DNA from 2 places in the Bradyrhizobium roseum genome. Region 2 is predicted to be linked to the other one. Evidence: riboswitches for the same ligand, from Rfam matches in the RefSeq annotation. Region 2 holds a riboswitch; the other holds the start of a gene.
The links. Region 2 has a riboswitch for S-adenosylmethionine ahead of QUH67_RS33495 (O-succinylhomoserine sulfhydrylase). Riboswitches for the same ligand answer to the same signal wherever they lie in the genome.

Region 1 (7,016 bases), 450 kb from region 2:
AATTAACTGCAAGTTTGTGCCCCGGGCGCGCAAGGATGTTGCGTGAAAACAAGAAAATGGGAAGGAATCGGAAATGCCGCATGCCGTCGCCAGGGATAGCGTTCGACTGCACTATGAGGAGGCGGGCAGCGGCACCCCGATCATCTTCCTGCACGAGTTCGCGGCCGACCACACCAACTGGGAGCCGCAGATGCGCTATTTTTCGCGCGGCCACCGCTGCATCGCCTATTCGGCGCGCGGCTATACGCCGTCCGACGTGCCGCCCGACGCCGGCGTCTACACCTACAAACATTTCTATAGCGACGCGCTCGCCGTGCTCGACCATCTCGGCATTGCCAAGGCGCACTTGGTTGGCCTGTCGATGGGCTCCTATTCGTCGCTCCAGATCGGCCTCAACGCCCCGGAGCGGGCGCTGTCGATGACGCTGGCCGCCGTCGGCTCCGGATCTGACCTGGAAAACCTCGACGCCTTCCGCGCGCAATGCCGCGCCAATGCCGAGCAGTATGAGACGATCGGCTCATTTGAAGTCGCGAAGCTGACGCGCGAGGCGCCAAGCCGCATTCCGTTCCTGCTGAAGGATCCGCGCGGTCATGCCGATTTCTACGCTGCGCTGGCGCGGCATGACGCAAAAGGCTCGGCCAACACCATGCGCGGCTTCCAGGGCGGACGCCCGTCGATCTACACCATGACGGACGCGATACGGAAGGTGCCGACACCGGCACTGATCCTGTGCGGCGACGAGGACGACAATTGCGTCGGGCCGAGCCTGTTCCTGAAGCAGCACCTGCCGGCGGCGGGTCTGTCGTTCTTCCCGAAGTCCGGCCACGTGCTCAACCTGGAAGAGCCGGCGCTGTTCAACGGGATGGTCGAGCGCTTCATCGCGCTGGTCGAGGCCGGACGATGGCCGGTGCGCGATCCGAGGTCGTTGGTGAAGGCGGCGGTCTAAGTATCAGTTGACCGGTGCGCGGAACACAGCCCGGTAGTTCGCCGGGCTGGTGCCGAGCCGCTGCCGGAAATGATGCCGCATGGCGTCGGCAGAGCCGAAACCGGTCTCGGTCGCGACGCGTTCGATCGGAATCCGCGTGGCTTCCAGCAATTCGCGCGCCTTCGCGACGCGCGTCTGCACCACCCATTCACCGGGCGACATTCCCGTGGCATCCTCAAAACGACGGATGAAGGTGCGCCGGCTCATCCGTGCCTTGGCAGCGAGGCTCGCAATCGTCAGGTCGCGGTCGAGATGGCGCTGCGCCCAGTCGAATACGGAGGCGAGCGCGTCGCCTTCGACCGGCGGGACCGGCTGACGGATGTATTGCGCCTGCCCTCCTTCGCGATGCGGCGCAATGACCAGCCGCCGCGCCACCCGGTTGGCGATATCAGTGCCATGATCGCTGCGCACGATATGCAGACAGAGGTCTAGCCCCGCCGCGCGGCCGGCCGCCGTCATGACGTCGCCATCATCGACATAGAGCACGTTGGCATCGACCTCCACCCGCGGATAGCGGCGTGACAACTCAGTGGTAAGCGCCCAGTGCGTGGTGGCGCGCCTTCCGTCGAGCAGGCCGGCGGCGGCGAGGATAAAGGCGCCCGCGCAGATCGAAGCCACGCGCGCGCCGCGCCGGTGCGCCCGCCGCAGCGCGTCGAGCAGCGCGGGCGAGGCTTCGACGATATCGCGCGATCCCGGCACGATGATGGTATCGGCGCCGGCCAATACGCTCAAGCCGCCGTCGGCGATCACCTTGAGGCCGTTGTTGGCCGTCAGCGGACGTCCCGGCCGCTCCGAGCACACCACGACGCGATACCAGTCCGTACCCAACCTCGACAGACCGAACACCTCCAGCGTCAGGCCGAGTTCGAAGGTGCTGACGCCGTCATAGGCCACCACCGCTACGACGCGTGGGCCGTCTTCCCTGCGGGATTTGGAGCGACCTGAGCGGACCGACGGACCCGGCTGCGTCTTGCTTGGCATGATCTTCACGTTATACGGCATTCGTGCCACTGGCAATATCGCGTCGCGCGGTTCACGTTCGTCCCGTTCAAGGAGACGAGCATGACTTTTCTGGTGGCAACCTGCGAATTCCCCGACCGGGCCGATCAGGCCGACGCGATGTGGCAGCGCCTTGCAGCCGAGTTCGGAAGCTCTCCGGTCGATCTGCTGGTCCTGCCCGAACTCGCCGGCGTCGACAGTTTCTGGACCAGCCCCACCTTCGATGAAGCGGTCTGGCGTCAGGCCCTCGCGACACATGCGAAGCTTGAGGAGCACCTGCGGCCTATTCGTGCGAAGCGCATCGTGGGAACGCGCGCCATTGCTGAAGGCGAAAAGCGATGGAACGAGACGTATCTGTGGACGCCGGAGCGCGGTCTGGTCCGCGGCCGGGCCAAGGCGCTGTTGCCGCAGCAGGAGGGCGGCTGGGAAGAAACCTGGTTCGACCGAGGTTTGCGCTATCCAGAAGCCGTGCGCGATGGCGAGTTCTGCTTCAGCGAAATGGTGTGCACCGAACTCATGGTGAGCACCGCCGCACGCGGTCTGGGACAATCGGGCGTACAGGTGATCGCCGCGCCGCGCGCGACCGGGGGCCTCCCGCGCTGGGAAATCGCCTCGCGCATGGCGGCCATCGCGTCAGGCGCGTTCGTGGTGACGGCCAACCGCCATGGCGGAGGACTTGCGGGCGGCAGCTGGATCGTCGGGCCCGACGGCGACATCCTCTCGCGCACCAACGTCGGTACCCCGATCGTCAGTTGCGAGATCGATCTCGCTTTGGTCGCCGCCGCGCGACTCACCTATCCGCGCAATGTGAGGGATTGAGAAGTCCGAGCGGTCGCTTCCGATGGTCGGACGGCGCCGAACGAGGGGGCAGCACGATGAAACTACGGCTGATGCGCAACGCGACTCTGAAGCTGGAGATCCAGGGCCGGATCGTCCTGATCGATCCGTTCTTTGCTCCGAAAGGATCGCGGCCGTCCTTCACCGGGCGCGCGCCCAACCCGCTGGTCGAACTGCCGGCAACCCCGGAAGAAATCCTCGACGGCGTCGAGCTTGTCGTGGTCTCGCATCTGCATGCCGATCATTTCGATCCGGTGGCGCAATCCCTGGTGCCAAAATATCTTCCGCTGATCTGCCGGCCGGGCGACGAGCACCAGATCCGGTCGTACGGGTTCAACGACGTCATGGCACTCGCCAAAGCCATCGATTGGAACGGCATTCGCCTCCAGCGCCGCGAGGGCAGTCATGGGCTGGGACCAGTCGTGCAGAAAATGGGACCGGTGATGGGGTTCAGCATCGCGGCAAAGGGCGAGCCGACGGTCTACTGGGCCGGCGACACCGTGCTCTACCCGCCGGTCGAAACCACCATCAGGGACACCAGGCCCGAGATCATCATCATTCACGCCTGCGGGGCGCGATGGGACGGCGATCTGATCGTGATGGACGCGGCGGAAGCCGTCGCGACCTGCCGGCTGGCGCCTGACGCCACCGTGATCGCGACCCACATGGAATCGCTCGACCATGCCACCGTTTCCCGCGGCGAACTGCGGCGGCATGCGACAGCGCAGGGCATCTCGCCGGAGCAACTTTTGATACCGCAGGACGGAGAGACACTGCAGTTGATATCGCGGCGCGATTGACTGTCATTCCGGGACGCGCGCAGCGCGAACCCGGAATCCAACGGGCGGCAAGTTGAGTGGATAGATGGATTCCGGGTTCGATGCTGCGCATCGCCCCGAAATGACGCCTGCGCGTTACTTTCCCACACCGCCCCGGCTGAGCAGGAATACGCCCTGCTCGCCGAACATATTCCACACCCACCATGGCAGCGTCAGCGGCACCGGACGGCCGTAGAGATCGAGTGCGACCGCACGCTCCATCTTGACGTTGATCTCGTCGCAAAGCTGCACGAAATCCTTGATCGTGCAGAAATGGATGTTTGGCGTGTCGTACCAGGTGGCCGGCAGATTTTCGGTGCGCGGCATGTGCCCGCCGACCAGCAATTGCAACCGCATCTTCCAGAAGCCGAAATTTGGAAACGACACGATGGCGCGCCGGCCGATGCGCAGCAGGTTTTCCAGCACGACCTTCGGCTGCCGCGTCGCCTGGAGCGTCTGCGAGAGGATCACGTAGTCGAAGGCGTCGTCCGGATAGTTGACGAGGTCAGTGTCGGCGTCGCCCTGCACCACCGCCAGCCCCCTGGCGACGCCGCGATTGACGCCTTCGCGCGAGATCTCGATGCCGCGACCGTCGATGCCGCGGCTTTCCAGCAATTGCAGCAGTTCGCCATCGCCGCAGCCGACGTCGAGCACTTTTGAGCCGGCCGGGATCATTTCGGCGACCAGCAGATGATCGGTGCGATACTTGCCCGTGCGGTCGGGCGCGATGCCACCGAGCGGCAAGGCCTGTTCCTGAAACGCCATCTCAACCACCTTTACTGGTATCAAGACCGCGCGCCTTGTCCGCGGATTGCAGGAAGGCGCGGGCGATGTCGAAGAACTCCGGCACGTCGAGCAGGAAGGCGTCGTGGCCGCGATCGGTCTCGATCTCGGCAAAAGATACACGCGCGCTGGAGGCGTTCAGCGCATGCACCAGCGCCCGCGATTCCGACGTCGGAAACAGCCAGTCCGAGGTGAACGACACCACGCAGAAGCGGGTCTTGATGCCGCGGAACGCCTGCGCCAGCACGCCGTCATGATCGGCGGCGATATCGAAATAGTCCATCGCGCGGGTCAGGTAGAGATAGCTGTTGGCATCGAAGCGCTCGACAAAGGATGAGCCCTGATAACGCAGATAGCTTTCGACCTGAAAATCCGCGTCGAACGAGAACGTCGGCAGGTCGCGGTCCTGCATCCGGCGGCCGAACTTGCGATGCAGCGCGGCGTCGGAGAGATAGGTGATATGCCCGGCCATCCGCGCCACCGCCAGGCCGCGATGCGGGTGGGTGTTGAGTTCGAAATAGCGGCCGTGATGCCAGTCCGGGTCGGCCATCACCGCCTGCCGGCCGAGTTCGTGAAACGCGATGTTCTGCGCCGAGTGGCGCGTCGAACAGGCGACCGGCAGCGCCGAGAACACGCGCTCCGGATAGGCGGCGGTCCATTGCAGCACCTGCATGCCGCCCATCGAGCCACCGATCACGCACAGCAATGTCTTGATCTCGAGCCGGTCCAGCAGCATGGCCTGCGCACGAACCATGTCGGGGATGGTAATGACCGGGAAATCCAGCCCCCAGGCCTTGCCGGTGGCGGGATTGGTCGAAGCCGGGCCGGTCGAGCCCATGCAGCCGCCGATCACGTTCGAGCAGACGATAAAATACTTGTCGGTATCGAGCGGCCGGCCCGGGCCAACCATGATTTCCCACCAGCCGGCCTTGCCGGTCAAAGGATGCACGTTGGCAACGTGCTGATCCAGCGTCAACGCGTGGCAGATCAGGATCGCGTTGGAGCGGTCGGCGTTCAGTTCGCCGTAGGTCTGATAGGCGATCTGGAACGGCGCGAGATCGATGCCGCAATCGAGCTTCAGCGGCTGATCGTTGCCAAACTTCGCTACCGTCGAGGTCGGATGATCGGCCTCGTGGGCGCGGTCCTCGCTATGAATCGACGGACTGGATATCGACGTCACGTTGGTCATTTCGGCACCGACCTCCTTGCGGAGGCCCCACGGACAGAATCAGGCCATAAAAAACCCGGCCTGAACAAAGGTTCGGCCGGGATCAACTCTGTCCCCGGCCTGTTTAGCGAGTTGTTTAACGTGGCTGCAAGCCGGCCGGCTCAAATGACCACGGAATGGCTTAAAATTAGCCTCAAGCGGGCTTTTCGTCAAGGCAGGGGCGTGGTTAACCGGCACGGTCGACACCTCATGGCGAGGAGGCGCTTGCACCGTCCCGAGCCATGGGGGAGAGATGTGGATCCCGACCGCCGAGTGCAACATGTCCAACCTCCCCCCGGCCCCGCCTTCCCTGCAGGAACTGCGCAAGGAAATCGATGCGATCGACGAGCAGGTCCATCGCCTGCTGATGGCGCGCGGCGACATCATCGACCGGCTGATCCGGGTGAAGCAGACCCAGGAAGTGGGCTCCGCGTTCCGTCCGGCACGCGAGGCCAGCATGATGCGCGAGCTCGTCAAGCGCCATCGCGGCATCCTGCCGCTCGACACCATCGAGAGCATCTGGCGCGTCATTATCTCGACGTTCACTTACGTGCAGGCGCCGTTCGCGGTGCATGCCGACGTCTCGGTCGGCGAATCCGCGATGCGGGATTCGGCGCGGTTTCACTTTGGCTTCGTCGTGCCGTATGTCGGCCATTTCAGCGCGCAGGCTGCCGTGGAGGCCGCGGCGAAATCGAAGGGCGATCTGGCGCTGGTCTCGGCGATCTCCAGCCGTACACCGTGGTGGCTTGCGCTGGAAGCGGACGGCGCGCCGAAGATCATCGCGCGCCTGCCGTTCCTTGAACGCGCCGATCATCCGGCCGCGCTCCCCGTGTTCGTGATCTCGCGCGTGGCCGACGACGCCATGGTGACGGAAGTGCAGACCTGGAGCGTGCGAGTGTCGGGCTGGAACGCCGACATCGCCCGCGCGGTTGCACCGCTCGCCGAAATCGTCGCGGTCCCCGATACCGCTTTCGACGGCGCGGCGCTGCTGGTGTCGGATGCCGGTACCGGCTTCGAGAAGATCAAGCTGGCTCTGATCCAGGCCGGCGCCTCGGTACGCTCGTCGGCCCTCGTCGGCGGCCACGCAACGCGCTATACGGTGCCCCCGAACGGGTCGGCAAAGTCCTAACGGCCACCCCCGACATTCCGGAGTTGAAGATGAACCGCCCCGTGCCGAATCCCGGCATCCTCGATATTGCGCCCTACACACCCGGCAAGACGCCGGTGCCGGAGCCGGGCCGCAAGGTGTTCAAACTGTCGGCCAACGAGACCCCGTTCGGGCCGTCGCCGAAGGCCAAGGATGTCTACCTGCAGGCGGCGGCGCATCTCGAAGACTATCCGGAAGGAACCTCAAGGGTGCTGCGCGAAGCGATCGGCCGCGCCTATG
Region 2 (7,016 bases):
ATCCCGTTATCGCAACGCCTCGCAGCGACAGCAAGCCTGCCTCAGCTTCTGCGCCGGCGATCACGCTGCCCGCGACCGGCGAGCGTGAATTGCGGCTCGACCTGTTTCGCGGCATGGCGCTGTGGCTGATCTTCGTCGATCACCTGCCGGCGAACATCCTCACCTGGTTCACCATCCGCAATTACGGATTTTCCGACGCCACCGAGATCTTCATCTTCATCTCCGGTTACACCGCCGCCTTCGTCTACGGCCGGGCGATGCTGCAGGCCGGCTTCGTGGTGGCGACCGCGCGGATCATGCGCCGGGTCTGGCAGATCTACGTCGCGCATGTGTTCCTGTTCACGATCTTCCTCGCCGAGATCTCCTACGTCGCCACCCGGTTCGAGAACCCGCTCTACAGCGAGGAAATGGGCATCCTGGATTTTCTCAAGCAGCCCGATGTGACCATCGTGCAGGCGCTGCTGCTGCGCTTCCGTCCCGTCAACATGGACGTGCTGCCGCTCTACATCGTGCTGATGCTGTTCCTGCCGATCATCCTGTGGCTGATGAAGTGGCGGCCCGACGTCACGCTTGGTCTGTCGGTGCTGCTATACGCGCTGGCCTGGCAGTTCGACTGGTACCTGACGGCCTATCCGAGCGGCTTCTGGATCTTCAACCCGTTCGCCTGGCAGTTGCTCTTCGTGTTCGGCGCCTGGTGCGCGCTCGGCGGCGCCGCGCGGATGTCGCGCATCCTGTCGTCGCCGGTGACGCTGTGGATCTGCGTCGCCTATCTGCTGTTTGCGTTCTTCGTCACGCTGACCTGGCACATCCCGCAGCTCAGTTTCCTGATGCCGAAGCGGCTGGAACAATGGATGTACCCGATCACCAAGACCGATCTGGACGTGCTGCGATTTGCCCATTTTCTGGCGCTTGCCGCACTCACCGTGCGCTTCCTGCCCAAGGATTGGCCTGGGTTGAAATCGCGCTGGCTGCGACCATTGATCCTGTGCGGGCAGCATTCCCTTGAGATATTCTGCCTCGGTGTCTTCCTGGCCTTCGCAGGCCATTTCGTACTGGCCGAAGTTGGCGGGGGCGCCCTTATGCATGCCCTCGTCAGCCTGGTCGGAATCCTCATCATGTGGGGCGTGGCCTGGGTGATTTCGTGGTACAAGCACTCGGCCGACAAGGATGCGGCCAAGGCCAACCGCATGGTGAATGCCGATATGGCTGGAGGCAGCGTATGAGGCCCGGTTCCGGAGCCGTACTAGCCCTGTCCCTGTTCGCCGGCCTTGCGGTCGGCGCGGCGGCGCTTGCCCAAGACGCATCTCGGGACGCATCTCAAGCCGCACCCCAGGTCCCATCTCAAGCCGCGCCTCAAACCCCGCCCCAGGCCTGCGAGGTGCCGGCCTATCTCCTGAGCACCGACGGCCTGCTGCCGAGGGTTGCCGAGGCCGTCAAGAACGGCCGGCCGCTGAACATCCTGGTGGTGGGCAGCCGCTCCTCGACCATCGCCTCCTCGGCCGACAGCGCCTATCCTGCCAAGCTGCTGGCCGCGCTGAAGCAGAAGCTGCCGTCGGTTCCGATAGAGATGTCCGTAGAACTACAAGGGGGCAAGACCGCCGAGGAAACCGACGCCATCCTCATTAAGCTGGTGGAAGCAAAAAGGCCTACTCTGGTGATCTGGCAGACCGGAACCGTCGATGCCATGCGATCCGTCGATCCCGACGATTTTCGCGGGGCGGTCGGGGACGGGGTTGTTGCGCTGCAAAAGGCAGGGGCCGACGTGGTTTTGATCAATCTGCAATACAGCCCGCGCACGGAAACGATGATTTCCGCGCCGCCCTACCTAGATAATATGCGGGTGGTGGCGCAGCAGTACAGTGTTCCGCTGTTCGACCGCTTCGGTATCATGCGTCACTGGAACGACGCCGGAGACTTCGATCTGTTCAGCACCTTCCATGGCCCCGACATGGCCAAGCGGGTTCATGCCTGCCTCGGCCGCGCGCTGTCGAAATTCGTGTTCGATGCGGCCCGCCTGGACCCGGCGCAGCAGAATTAGGGATTTGCCTTAATGAGCCGTCACTACCCTTTTTGTTTGTCGACATTGCCGATCCTCTGCGCCGTGGGCCTCGCCCTGGCGATGCCCGCTGCGGTTTCGCCGGTGCTTGCCCAGACCGCTCCGCAGCAGCCCGCCCAGCAGGCGGCGCTGTCCGATAACGCCCGGTCGGGGAACACGCCAGAACCAAAGCCGGTGGCAGAAAACGCTGCGCCGCCGGCGGCGACGGCTGCCGTCAATCCGGCCGCCCAAAAAGGCGTCACCGGCAAGGCGATCGACAAGGTGAAGGAAGTTGCCAAGTCGGCCGGCGACATCTTCAGCCGCGTGCCGTGCCAGCCGCCGAAGGGCGGCAGCAAGTCGATGGGATCGTTGCCCCACGTCGCCAGCCGCCTGGTGGCGGGTGAGCCGGTCGTGATCGTCGCGTTTGGCTCGTCGTCGACGCAGGGCTTTGGCTCCACCGCGCCGGAGTTCACCTATCCCAATCGTCTCGCCGCGCAGTTGCGCCGGAAGTATCCGACCGCCGACATCACCGTGATCAATGCCGGCAAGGGCGGCGAGGACGCGCCCGAGATGATGAAGCGGCTGCAGACCGCCGTGATCGACCTGCGGCCGGATCTGGTGATCTGGCAGGTCGGCACCAACGCGGTGCTGCGCAACCTCGATCCGGGCGAAACCGCCAGGCTCGTCGAGGAAGGCATTGCGCGCATCCAGGCCGTCGGCGCCGACGTCGTGCTGATCGATCCGCAATATTCGCCGCGGGTCAACGAGCACGCCGAAAGCGCGGGCAGGATGATGACGCTGCTCGGCAAGGTCGCCGAACTGCGCAAGGTCGGTGTTTTCCCGCGCTTCGCGGTCATGAAGGACTGGCACGAGGGCCAGGCGATCCCGATCGAGAACTTCGTGATCTCCGACGGCCTGCACATGAGCGACTGGGGCTACGCCTGCTTCGCACAGTTGCTCGGCGACGACATCATCAAGTCGGTCGGCCAGATCAAGCTCGGCGTCCACGTGCCGGCGGACGTGCGAACGTACCGGCCGATGTAAGATGGGCGAATAGGGAGTAGCGAATAGCGAATGGTTAAAACGCTATTCGCCACCCGCCGTTCGCCGGTTACGCCTTCTCCAGCGCCTGTTCGAAATCCTCGATCAGGTCATCCACATGCTCCAGCCCGGCGGAGAAGCGAATGAACCCTTCGCTGATGCCGAGTTCGGCGCGCGCTTCCGGCGTCAGGCGCTGATGCGTCGTCGTCGCGGGATGCGTGACGAGGCTCTTGGCGTCGCCGAGATTGTTGGAGATGCGCGAGACCTGCAATGCGTTGAGGCAGCGGAAGGCGGCCTGCTTGCCGCCCTTGACCTCGAAGCCGATCAGGGTCGAGCCGGCGCGCATCTGCTTCTTCACCAGTGCGGCCTGCGGATGATCCGATCGTCCGGGATAGATCAGCCGCGATATCTTCGGATGCTTGGCGAGCGCGTCGGCCACCTTCGCCGCAGTCTCGGTCTGCGCGCGCACGCGCACCGCCAGCGTCTCCAGCCCCTTCAGCAGCACCCAGGCATTGAACGGCGACATCGACGGTCCGGTCTGGCGCATGAAATTGTGGATGTGCTCGGCGATGAACGCTTCCGACGACAGGATGATGCCGCCGAGGCAGCGGCCCTGGCCGTCGATGTGTTTTGTGGCGGAATAGACCACGACGTCGGCGCCGAGCGTCAGCGGGCTCTGCCAGATCGGGGTGGCGAACACGTTGTCGACGATCAGCCGCGCGCCGCCCTGGTGCGCGATCTCGGCGATCGACTGGATGTCCAGCACGTCGAGCGTCGGGTTGGTCGGGCTCTCCAGGAAGCACGTCTTCGTATTCGGCTGCATTGCGCGCTTCCACTGGTCGAGGTCGAGACCGTCGACGAGGGTGGACTGGATGCCGTAGCGCGGCAGCAGGTCCTCCACCACATAGCGGCAGGAGCTGAACATCGCCTTCGCTGCTACCACATGGTCGCCGGCCTTCAGTGGCGCGAGGATCGCGGTCGTCACCGCCGCCATGCCGGTCGCGGTCGCGCGCGCGGCCTCGGCGCCTTCGAGTTCGATCATGCGGCGCTCGAACATCGAGATGTTCGGATTGGAAAAGCGCGAATAGAGAAAGCCGGGATCTTCGTTCTTGAAACGCGCCTCGCATTGCTCGGCGGAGTTGTAGATGAAGCCTTGCGTCAAGAACAGCGCTTCGGACGTTTCGCCATATTGCGAGCGCAGGGCGCCGGCATGCACCAGCTTGGTTTCGGGACGGTAGCGCTTGTTCGTAGCAGTCTCAGACATGTGACCTCCGTCGTGACCATCTTTGGAAAATGGTCACAAAAAACCGGCCTGGAAAAATTTCCACAGGCCGGGATCACACGTGTCCCCGGCCTGTTTAGCTACTTATTTAACGTGGCTGCAAGCCGGCCGGCTCAAATCACCACGGGATAAGTCAGGGTGATATTCCCTCCCGCCCTTCCCGTCAAGGCGGCCATCGGATAACCCCTGAAAGCCCATATTTCCGAGGTTTGGATGCTGTTTGGGTTCTATTAAGGATTGCGCCGTGCCGTTCACGCTCCCGCCCGACGCCAACGGGATTCTGCCCGACCGCATGATCGCGGCAATGGCGGATGCGGGTCTGATCCTGCCGCAATATCCCTTTGTCGAAAGCCAGATCCAGCCGGCAAGCCTCGATCTGCGGCTCGGCGATATCGCCTACCGGGTGCGCGCGAGTTTCCTGCCCGGTCCCGACTCCACCGTCGCCGAGCGCATCGACGAGTTGAAGCTGCATGAAATCGATCTCTCCGACGGCGCGGTGCTGGAGACCAATTGCGTCTACATCGTCCCGCTGCTGGAAAGCCTGGCGCTGCCGCGAGAGATCGTGGCCGCCGCCAATCCGAAGAGCTCCACCGGGCGGCTCGACGTGTTTACCCGCGTGATCGCCGACGGCACCCGCCGCTTTGACATGATCGGCGCCGGCTATCACGGCCCGCTCTATGCCGAGATCAGCCCGAAGACGTTTCCGGTGCTGCTGCGCGAGGGCTCGCGGCTCTCTCAGGTGCGCTTCCGCACCGGCGATGCGATCCTCGACGCCGACGAACTCGACGCGCTGCATGATGCCGAGCGGCTGGTCGATATCGACGATGCGGATCTGGCCAATGGCGTGGCGCTGTCGGTCGATCTCTCCGGCGAGAAAGCTAATGGTTTTGTCGGCTACCGCGCCAAGCGCCACACCGGCGTGGTCGATATCGACCGCCGCAGCGGCTACGCGGTCGACGAATTCTGGGAGCCGATCCCGGCCCGGCCGGACGGCAGCCTCATCCTCGATCCCGGCGAGTTCTACATCCTGGCCTCGAAGGAGGCCGTGCAGGTGCCGCCGGACTATGCCGCCGAGATGGTGCCGTTCGATCCCCTGGTCGGCGAATTTCGCGTGCATTATGCCGGCTTCTTCGATCCCGGATTCGGCTATGCCGGCGCCGGCGGGCAGGGCTCACGCGCCGTGCTCGAAGTGCGCTCACGCGAAGTGCCGTTCATCCTCGAGCACGGCCAGATCGTCGGCCGGCTGGTCTACGAAAAGATGCTGTCGCGGCCCGACGCGATGTACGGCCAGAAAATCGGCTCGAACTATCAGGCGCAGGGCCTGAAGCTGAGCAAGCATTTCCGGGTGTAGGTGGTCGAGAGGCCATTACACCAGCACTGCGCCGGCCCATGCTGCGCCTGCGACCAGGATCAAGCCCGGGGTAAGACGCAACGCGAAAGTCGAGCTTCCGCCACTCCAGGCGAATATCATCTTGCTGATCGTATTGGTCGAGAAAGCGACGAGGATGGGAAGCACGGCATCAGCCGCTGTCATCTTGCCGGAAGCAACCAGCGAAGCGATCGCGATGGCCGCGGAATGCGTGTCGACGAAGCCGGCCGCCGCAGCCGCCACGATGACGCCGGTCTCGCCGAACCATTCCCGTAGCGCGGCGGAGGCGATGAGCACCGCGGAAAGTGTCAGGGCAAATACCAAAGCGACCGGGAAGCTGAAGGCGGGTCCTGGCTGCGGTTCGGCTGCGTCCCGCTCGCGCAAGGCCCATACCGTGAATCCGCCGCCATAGGCAGCGGCGGCCATGCCGGCGCAAAGCAGCGGCACGGACAGCGCGCGCAGAGTAGCCGGGCTCGTGGTTGCCAGCACCAGGCACATCTGAATAACCGTGGCGACTGTCGAGAGAGCCGCGCCCGCGACGGCTGCGCTGATGGCATCGGGATTCTTTTGAACCCGGGCGCCCATGGCGCCAATCGTGGCGGCACTCGAAATAAATCCGGATGCGAGGCCTGCGACAGGAAGCCCAAACCGCGCGCCGAGCATTCGAACAAGGATATATCCCGCGGCGCTGATAGCCATCACCAGAATGACGACGATCCAGATCGACCGTGGATTGAGCGCACCGTAGGGACCCATCGCCTGATTGGGCAGCAACGGCAGCACCACCAAGGTCGCGCCGGCGAAGATCAGTGCGTCGTTCACCTCTTTCACTGTGAGAACGGAACGCACGAAATGATGCAGAGGCGTTCGCGCCGCGAGCAGGGCGGCAAGGCCGACGGCGATGCCTGCCGCCAGCGCTGGCTGCTGCATCGCCAGACCGCCCAGCAACGCAGTCAGGATCAGCGCAATCTCGGTCGTAAGGCCGGGATCGTCGCTGCGGGATCGCAAATATGCGATCACCGTCAGCGCTGCCACACCTGTCACCGTGACAGCCAGCATGACTGCACCGCCGACCAGAACGCTGGCTGCACCGGCGAGTGAGGCGACGGAGAAAGTGCGTATCCCAGCCGGTGCGCGGGCTGGACCTCCTCCCTTGCGGCGTTCCCGCTCGGCGCCGATCAGAAGTCCGATGCCGAGTGCTGCGGCGAGATTCAGGAGCACGGACGGGAGGTCAGGCATGTTCTTCCTGTTCGCGGGGAACACCGTCGCCGTTCGGCACGTCGCCGCTG

Region 1: another riboswitch for S-adenosylmethionine. It lies ahead of metX (homoserine O-acetyltransferase MetX); the one in region 2 lies ahead of QUH67_RS33495 (O-succinylhomoserine sulfhydrylase).

Annotation. Positions count from the first base shown of each region.
Region 1 covers NZ_CP129212.1:6,614,999-6,622,014, forward strand. The annotation lists gene QUH67_RS31305 (alpha/beta fold hydrolase) at 74-946, shown strand; gene ftrA (transcriptional regulator FtrA) at 950-1,966, opposite strand; gene QUH67_RS31315 (carbon-nitrogen hydrolase family protein) at 2,048-2,803, shown strand; gene QUH67_RS31320 (MBL fold metallo-hydrolase) at 2,860-3,621, shown strand; gene metW (methionine biosynthesis protein MetW) at 3,736-4,404, opposite strand; gene metX (homoserine O-acetyltransferase MetX) at 4,406-5,611, opposite strand; SAM riboswitch at 5,694-5,773, opposite strand; gene QUH67_RS31335 (chorismate mutase) at 5,910-6,758, shown strand; gene hisC (histidinol-phosphate transaminase) at 6,788-7,016, shown strand, end outside.
Region 2 covers NZ_CP129212.1:7,061,906-7,068,921, reverse strand. The annotation lists gene QUH67_RS33510 (OpgC domain-containing protein) at 1-1,223, shown strand, start outside; gene QUH67_RS33505 (SGNH/GDSL hydrolase family protein) at 1,220-2,038, shown strand; gene QUH67_RS33500 (SGNH/GDSL hydrolase family protein) at 2,051-3,079, shown strand; gene QUH67_RS33495 (O-succinylhomoserine sulfhydrylase) at 3,147-4,340, opposite strand; SAM riboswitch at 4,414-4,493, opposite strand; gene QUH67_RS33490 (2'-deoxycytidine 5'-triphosphate deaminase) at 4,603-5,709, shown strand; gene QUH67_RS33485 (MgtC/SapB family protein) at 5,725-6,966, opposite strand.